DNA from 2 places in the Microbacterium murale genome. Region 2 is predicted to be linked to the other one. Evidence: riboswitches for the same ligand, from Rfam matches in the RefSeq annotation. Region 2 holds a riboswitch; the other holds the start of a gene.

Evidence for each region. A riboswitch is a leader RNA that binds a small molecule or an ion and turns the genes downstream of it on or off. The one in region 2 is predicted to bind thiamine pyrophosphate.
Region 1: linked by a shared signal. The riboswitch ahead of thiM (hydroxyethylthiazole kinase) and the one ahead of QFZ46_RS05705 (ECF transporter S component) in region 2 are both predicted to bind thiamine pyrophosphate.

The regions. Positions count from the first base shown of each region.
Region 1 is NZ_JAUSXK010000001.1:255,158-258,423, forward strand. It holds gene QFZ46_RS01280 (bifunctional hydroxymethylpyrimidine kinase/phosphomethylpyrimidine kinase) at 1-860, opposite strand, end outside; gene thiM (hydroxyethylthiazole kinase) at 857-1,729, opposite strand; TPP riboswitch at 1,720-1,814, opposite strand; gene QFZ46_RS01290 (DUF402 domain-containing protein) at 1,841-2,566, opposite strand; gene QFZ46_RS01295 (cupin domain-containing protein) at 2,551-2,988, opposite strand; gene QFZ46_RS01300 (pyridoxine/pyridoxamine 5'-phosphate oxidase) at 2,985-3,266, opposite strand, start outside.
Region 2 is NZ_JAUSXK010000001.1:1,157,998-1,161,263, forward strand. It holds gene QFZ46_RS05700 (ABC transporter ATP-binding protein) at 1-378, opposite strand, end outside; gene QFZ46_RS05705 (ECF transporter S component) at 381-1,022, opposite strand; TPP riboswitch at 1,013-1,124, opposite strand; gene QFZ46_RS05710 (D-alanyl-D-alanine carboxypeptidase family protein) at 1,219-2,871, shown strand; gene QFZ46_RS05715 (ABC transporter ATP-binding protein) at 2,898-3,266, opposite strand, start outside.

The sequences.
Region 1 (3,266 bases), 900 kb from region 2:
TCGATGTCCACCGATAGCGCGTCGAGCTGGGCACGGAGGAAGTCGGCGGGAGGCACATGCACTGCGCGGACGCCCTGCGTGTTCTGCACGGTGAGGGCCGTGATCGCAGCCATCCCGTATCCGCCGTTCGCGCCGATGGACTTCAGATCGGCCTGGATTCCTGCACCACCGGACGGGTCGCTTCCGGCGATGCTCAGCACACGGGGAACGGATGCCGCGCCCCTCCAACGACGACGGAACGCACGTGCCTCCGTCCGAGGATCGTCCGCGGCGCACAGTGCCGAGACCACCGCGATCCCTGCCGCGCCGGCATCGCGGAGCGCCTCGACGTCGTCGATCCCGACGCCGCCGATGGCGACGCAGGGCAATTCGCTGAGCTCCGCGAACGCACGGAACCCTTCGATTCCCAGCGGTGCCGGGTGATCCGGTTTGGTGTCGGTCGGTCGGATCACTCCCACGCCGAGATGGTCGACGGTTCCCGGCGGCAATGCGCGCACGGCATCGAGGTGCGCTGCGGTGTTCGCGGTGAGTCCGATGATCGCGTCAGGTCCGAGCAATTCCCTCGCGCGCTCGACTGAGGTGTCGGACTGTCCCAGGTGGACGCCGTCGACGCGAGCGCCGCGCGCGCGGGCTTCGAGCGCCGCATCCAGCCGGTCATTGACGACGAGCGCTGCGCGTGCGTCGATCACGTCGGACAGCTCGATGAGCTGGTCGACGATCTGCGCGTCGGTCGCGGTCTTGTCGCGCAGCTGGACGATGCCCACGCCACCAGCGACCGCTTCTCGCACGACGTCGACGACGCCTCGTTCGCCGCACAGCACGGGATCCGTGACGAGATACAGCGAGAGATCGATACTCACGAGACGTCCATCTCGACGCGTGCGGTCGTCTCGTCTTCGATGCGTGCCGCACTGTCGAGATCAGCAGGCGTCGTGGCTGCCAGTTCATCAAGGAAAGCGACCGCGAAGCTGCCGGGGCCGGTAGCTCGGGCGGCGGCGCGCTCTGCGGCGATCGTGTAGTACACGGTGGCGGCCGTGACGGCGGTGAGAGGTGAGAGGTGTATCGAACGCGCCGCGCCGAGGAAGGCGGCCATGACGGCGCCGAGTGCGCAGCCGCCACCCGTGACGCGAGTGAGGAGCTCGTCGCCGTTGGCGATGCGGAAGACACGCTCTCCGTCTGTGATCAAGTCGATCGGCCCGGAGACCGCGACGACGCTGCCGTAGCGGGTCGCGAGCATGCGCGCAGCATCTGCGGCGGCGTCCGGAGAATCCGTCGCATCCACGCCGCGTCCACCGGCGCTCATTCCGGCGAGTGCGAGGATCTCTGAGGCGTTTCCTCTGATCGCTGTCGGACGCTGCTCGACGAGGCGCTGTGCGTGGGCGGTGCGCACCGGCAGAGCGCCAATCGCGACCGGATCGAGCACCCAGGGCGTTGCTGATGCCGCGGCACCTGCGGCAGCCTCGAGTCCGGCGGCACGCTGCTCCGGGGTGGGCGTGCCGAGATTGATCAGAAGGCCGTTGGCGACTCCGGCGAACAGCTCGGATTCGCCGACGATGTCAACCATCGCCGGAGCCGCACCGACGGCGAGCAGCACGTTGGCGGTGAAGCCGGTGACGACGGCGTTGGTGATGCAGTGCGTGAGCGGCGGCGCCTCGCGCACCGACTTCAGCAATCGCATCGCTTCAGCGACGACGGGCTGGGCGGACGGTGGGTACAGAAGATCGCTCATGGCGACATCCCTTCGCTAGTACGAACTAGATCAGGTTCGACGGGTGTGTTCTCAGCCGCTCGGCGCGGCACCCCGTGTCACTGCTCGAAGTCTAGCGATGGTGCGAGAGCGTCAGCTCGGTAAGTCGGCGAGTTGCGGGATCGTCCACGTCGGATCCGGGCGCCAATCGACCCATCTCTGCGCGAACGCCCAGTGCCCGTCACGGAACGCGGCGATCGCGGCGTCCGCATGACGGGTGATCTGCTGCGCCTCGTCGACGGAAATGCGGCCCTGTTCGATCGCCGCTTCCAGTTCGTCCTCGTCCTTCAGGCTGATGTCGCCGGCGGCATCGATCTCGACGTCGAGCACGTGGTCGGATGAGTGCGTGGCTGCGTGCAGGCGTTGATGCGCGTTCTCGAGGTTCACGTACCAGCCGGCGAATTCCCAATCGTCCCCGGTGGCCTCGTTCCAGAACAGCCAGACGGACCAGGGCGTGCCGGCGGGCGCGATGCGCAGCACTCCATTTCCCCACCACTCCTCCACGATCCGGGTGCGATCGACGAGCCAGCGCTGATCGAGCGGCACGGTTCGGATGCGTTTCCCGTTCGATGCCCCCATCCCCTCCAGGAGGGTGCCAGGCGTCAGCCACGCCACCAGGCCCCGTTCGTCGTCACGGACGACGCGCATCGGCGCGATGTTGGATGCGTCGCCCTGCTGCCAGCGTGGCTTGCGGGAGTGCCAGTCGATCTGCGCGCCGGTGCTCAGAAAAGGTGCGACACCGAGCTCGCGGGCACCGGATGGCGCCGTCGCTGCGGTTGCCCGCGGCACGGCAGACGCTTCGATCACGACGCCGGCCACGGCATGGGCCGCTCGGGCGCGCGCGTGCCGTCGTTCGGAAGGTGCGGCAGCTGCTCGCCACCGGCACGGATGCAGAGCCAGCGCAGCTGCTCGGCGCTGTCCGGGCGTGCACGCCAGGTGCGCCAGACATTCTGTTCGACTCTGACGACCGTGCCAGGGCCGACTTCGACGACCTCGTCATCCAACCCCATCTGGCCCGTCCCCCCGAGGAAGACGTAGAGCTCTTCGACGTGGCTGTGCGTGTGCCAGTATCCGGCCTCTTCGCCGGGCTCGAGCGCATTCGCCGTCATACCGATGTACTGCATCTTCAGCTCGTGGTCTACGACCCGTCGACCGTCACGGGAACGCGCCTCGTCGAAGCCACCGAAATGGTCACGCCACTCGTCCGGCGCACCGATCTGCGTCACCTGATAGCCGCTCATGTCGCAGTGTCTCCGTTCGTATCGCCGCCGGTCACCGTGTGCGACCAGTTCTCACCCTCGCGAAAGTACACGATTCGCGTGTGCCGGCGGTCGACGGCGCCGTTCCAGAACTCGATCCTGGTCGGAGCGAGGCGCCACAGAACCCATTCCCCCGGTGCGATGCCCTCGCGGGCCGAGGCAGAGCGTGCTGCCAGGTCGGCATCGCTCTCCTCAGGAGTCGCTTCCCGCACAGCGCCTCGCACGCGCACGGCTCTGACGATCGGCTGCCACCAGAAGTT
Region 2 (3,266 bases):
GCCCGCCACACGCGCGGGGATCTCTGATGCCGGGATGCCGAGGTTCTCGCAGCCGAAGGCGACATCGTCGCCGACCTTCGACAGCACGATTCCCGCATCCGGATCCTGCATGACCAGGCCCACCTGCCCGCGGCGCGACTCTGGAGCGGCTCCATCGATCAGAAGAGCTCCGGTGCGTTCTCCCTCATCAGCATCGCCGAGCACTCCGGCGAGACCCGCCAGCAGGGTCGACTTTCCCGCGCCGGAGGCGCCGAGCAGCAGCACGCGCTCGCCTGGTTCGATCGTGAAGGTGGCATCGCTGACGGCGGGAAGCTTCCGTCCGGCGTAGCGCCACCCCCAGCCCGCGGCCTGCACGCGGGCCGGGGTGGCAGAAGTCATGTTCAGACCTCGCGTGCGAGTTCTCTGCCCGCGGCGAAGCGGCTGAGCGCTCCGGTCTTCGCCAGTGCGCGCACGAGCAACCAACCGACGACGCCGGCGAGGATCGCACCGGAGACGGCGACGCACACCAGATAGATCGTGTTGAACTCGAGCGACTTGAGGATGTTGGGCGAGCTGCCGTAGAAGAGCTCGAAGACCCACGCGGCGACCGCGGCGCCGACTCCGGCGAGGGCCGCGACACCGAGGCCGAAACGCCGGTACAGGAACAGCGCGAAGATGAGCTCTGCGCCGAGGCCCTGGACGAGTCCGGACAAGACGGTGGAAACGCCCCACACGTTGCCGATGAGCATCGAGACGATCGCGGCGACCACCTCGACGACGAGGGCCGCCCCCGGTTTGCGGATGACGAGGCCGCCGATGACGCCACCGATCAGCCAGATGCCGACGGCGATGCCGCCGAGCCCTGGGGTCAAGGCATCCGCAGCCCCGAACCACGCCCCGCCGACGACGTTCCACCCCCAGAAGAGCAGGCCGACCGCGACGCCGAGGACGGCGGCGACGACGATGTCGACGACGCGCCAGCGCCACGGATTCGCACCGGTGCCGATGGTCGTGGCGGCGGGCGTGCGTGTAGACGTGTTCATAGGAACTCCTCCCTGCGCTGGCATGACCCAGATCAGGTTCGACGGTCGAAGCGCTTTTCGCTCCCTCTCAGCCCGGCTCGCCGGACTCCCGTGGTTGTGATGACGATCATACTCAGGTTCGAAATCGCCCGCGCCGGCACCTGGGAGCAGCAGCGTCAAAGCACGGCAAGGCCACCGGATTCGGTACCGTGAACAAGTGACCATCGATGACGCGACGCCCGATACGGGAACCCTCACCCGGCGGGAGCTTCGTGCCAGCACCGGAGCAAGCAGTACCGTGCAGCCGCCGGCGCTGCCGTTCAGCGACACCGCGAACGCAACCGTTTCAGGCGATGCCGTCGTCGAACCCGCGACGAGCACCGGGGAAACAGCGCAAACGCCCGTGTCGGCCGCCGATTCCGTTTCCAGCGATGCCCGGCTCGATGACATCGAGACGGCGCTCGAGTCGGACGGCGACCAGGATGTCGACGAAGCGACCGCATCCGCTGCGCAGTGGGCCGACGAAGAGCGGACGGCCACCGCGTTCACCTGGCTCGACATCGACACCGTCGAGAAAGCCACTCACCCTGCGGATCTCGATCCAGTAACGATGCAGGAGACCGGACCCGATCTTCTCGCTGACGCGCACGTCCGCCCCGCACTGCTGCGGGCACGCTGGCTGGTGCCGCTCAGCGCTGTCGCCGCGCTCGCGCTGGCATACGTCGCGACAGTACTCCTGTGGCCTCTACATGAGGTGCCTCCGACGGTGGAGGTCCTGGAGATCGAGCAGATCACGGCGGAGCTCGCGACGCCCACCTGGCCGGTTGCGGGCAGCGCAGGCATCAGCGTCGCCGGGGTCTCCTCCGCATCGTCCGCCGCGGATGCCGTATCGATCGCCAGCGTGACGAAGGTCGTCACCGCCTTGATGGTGCTGGATCGGATGCCGCTGCAGCTCGGCGAGCAGGGGCCGGAGTTCGCCTTCACCTACAGCGACAGCGTCGAGTACTGGGACTATCGCCGCGGCGATCAGTCGGCGCTGGATGTACCGGTCGACGGCGTGCTGACCGAGTATCAGATGCTGCAGGGCACGCTTCTCGGATCTGCGAACAACTATGTCGATCGCCTCGCCCGCGAGATCTGGGGATCGGATGCGGAGTTCGCCGACGCCGCAGCGACCTGGCTCGCTGAGCGCGGATTATCCGGAATCACCATCGTGACGCCGTCCGGCTTCGACGAGGGCAACGTCGCGACTCCCGACGCCCTGCTGCAACTCGGCGAGCGCGCGATGCAGAACCCGGTCTTCGCGGAGATCGTCGGGACGGTCACTGCTGACATCCCCGGCGCTGGACTCGTCACGAACACCAACGGCATGCTGGCGGATCCGGGCGTCGTCGGCATCAAGACCGGCACGCTCGAGGGCTGGAGCATGCTCACGGCGAAAGACGTCACGATCGGGGACACGACCGTGCGTCTGTTCGCCTCCGTGCTGAACCAGGGCAGCAATGACGAGCGTCTCGCCGTGACGCGATCGCTGTTCACCGAAGTCGAGAATGCACTGCAGGACATGCCGGCGACTGTGCCGACCGGCACCGTGGTCGGCACGGTCGAAACCCTCTGGGGCTCGAACGTCGACCTCGTCACAGACGAAGATGCGACGGTTCTGCTGTGGAACGGAGCATCAGCCGACGCCAGTGCGACTCTCGCTCTGAGCGACGAGCGCGCTGCGGGCGACGAGGCCGGCAGCCTCAGCGTGAGCGGCCCCGTGGATGCCGTCGAGGTCAGTGTCTCGCTCGCAGATGAGCTCACGGGACCGAGCCCCTGGTGGCGGCTGACGCACCCGCTCGAACTTCTCGGCGTTGTGGCCGACTGACGCGCAGCCGGCCACAACCTCCGAACTCAGATCTGCGCCGATTCCTCGGCGTCGGCACCCGTCTTCACGACCGGCACCGCGCCCGTCGTCGCAGCCGGCTCCGCCTCTTCGGCGCCGACGACCGGAGTCGTGCCGGTGAGGGCCTCCTCGGCGTCGATGTCGGTGGCGGCCTGCTCGAACTGCGACTGGTACAGCCGCCAGTACGCACCCTGCGCCGCGATGAGCTCATCGTGCGAGCCCTTCTCGACGATGTCACCGTGCTCCATCACGAGGATGAGGTCGGCGTCGCGGATCGTCGACAGACGGTGCGCGATCACGAACGAGGTGCGCCCCTGACGCAGCGCCGCCATGGCGTGCTGCAGCAGCAGCTCGGTGCGAGTGTCGACAGCGCTCGT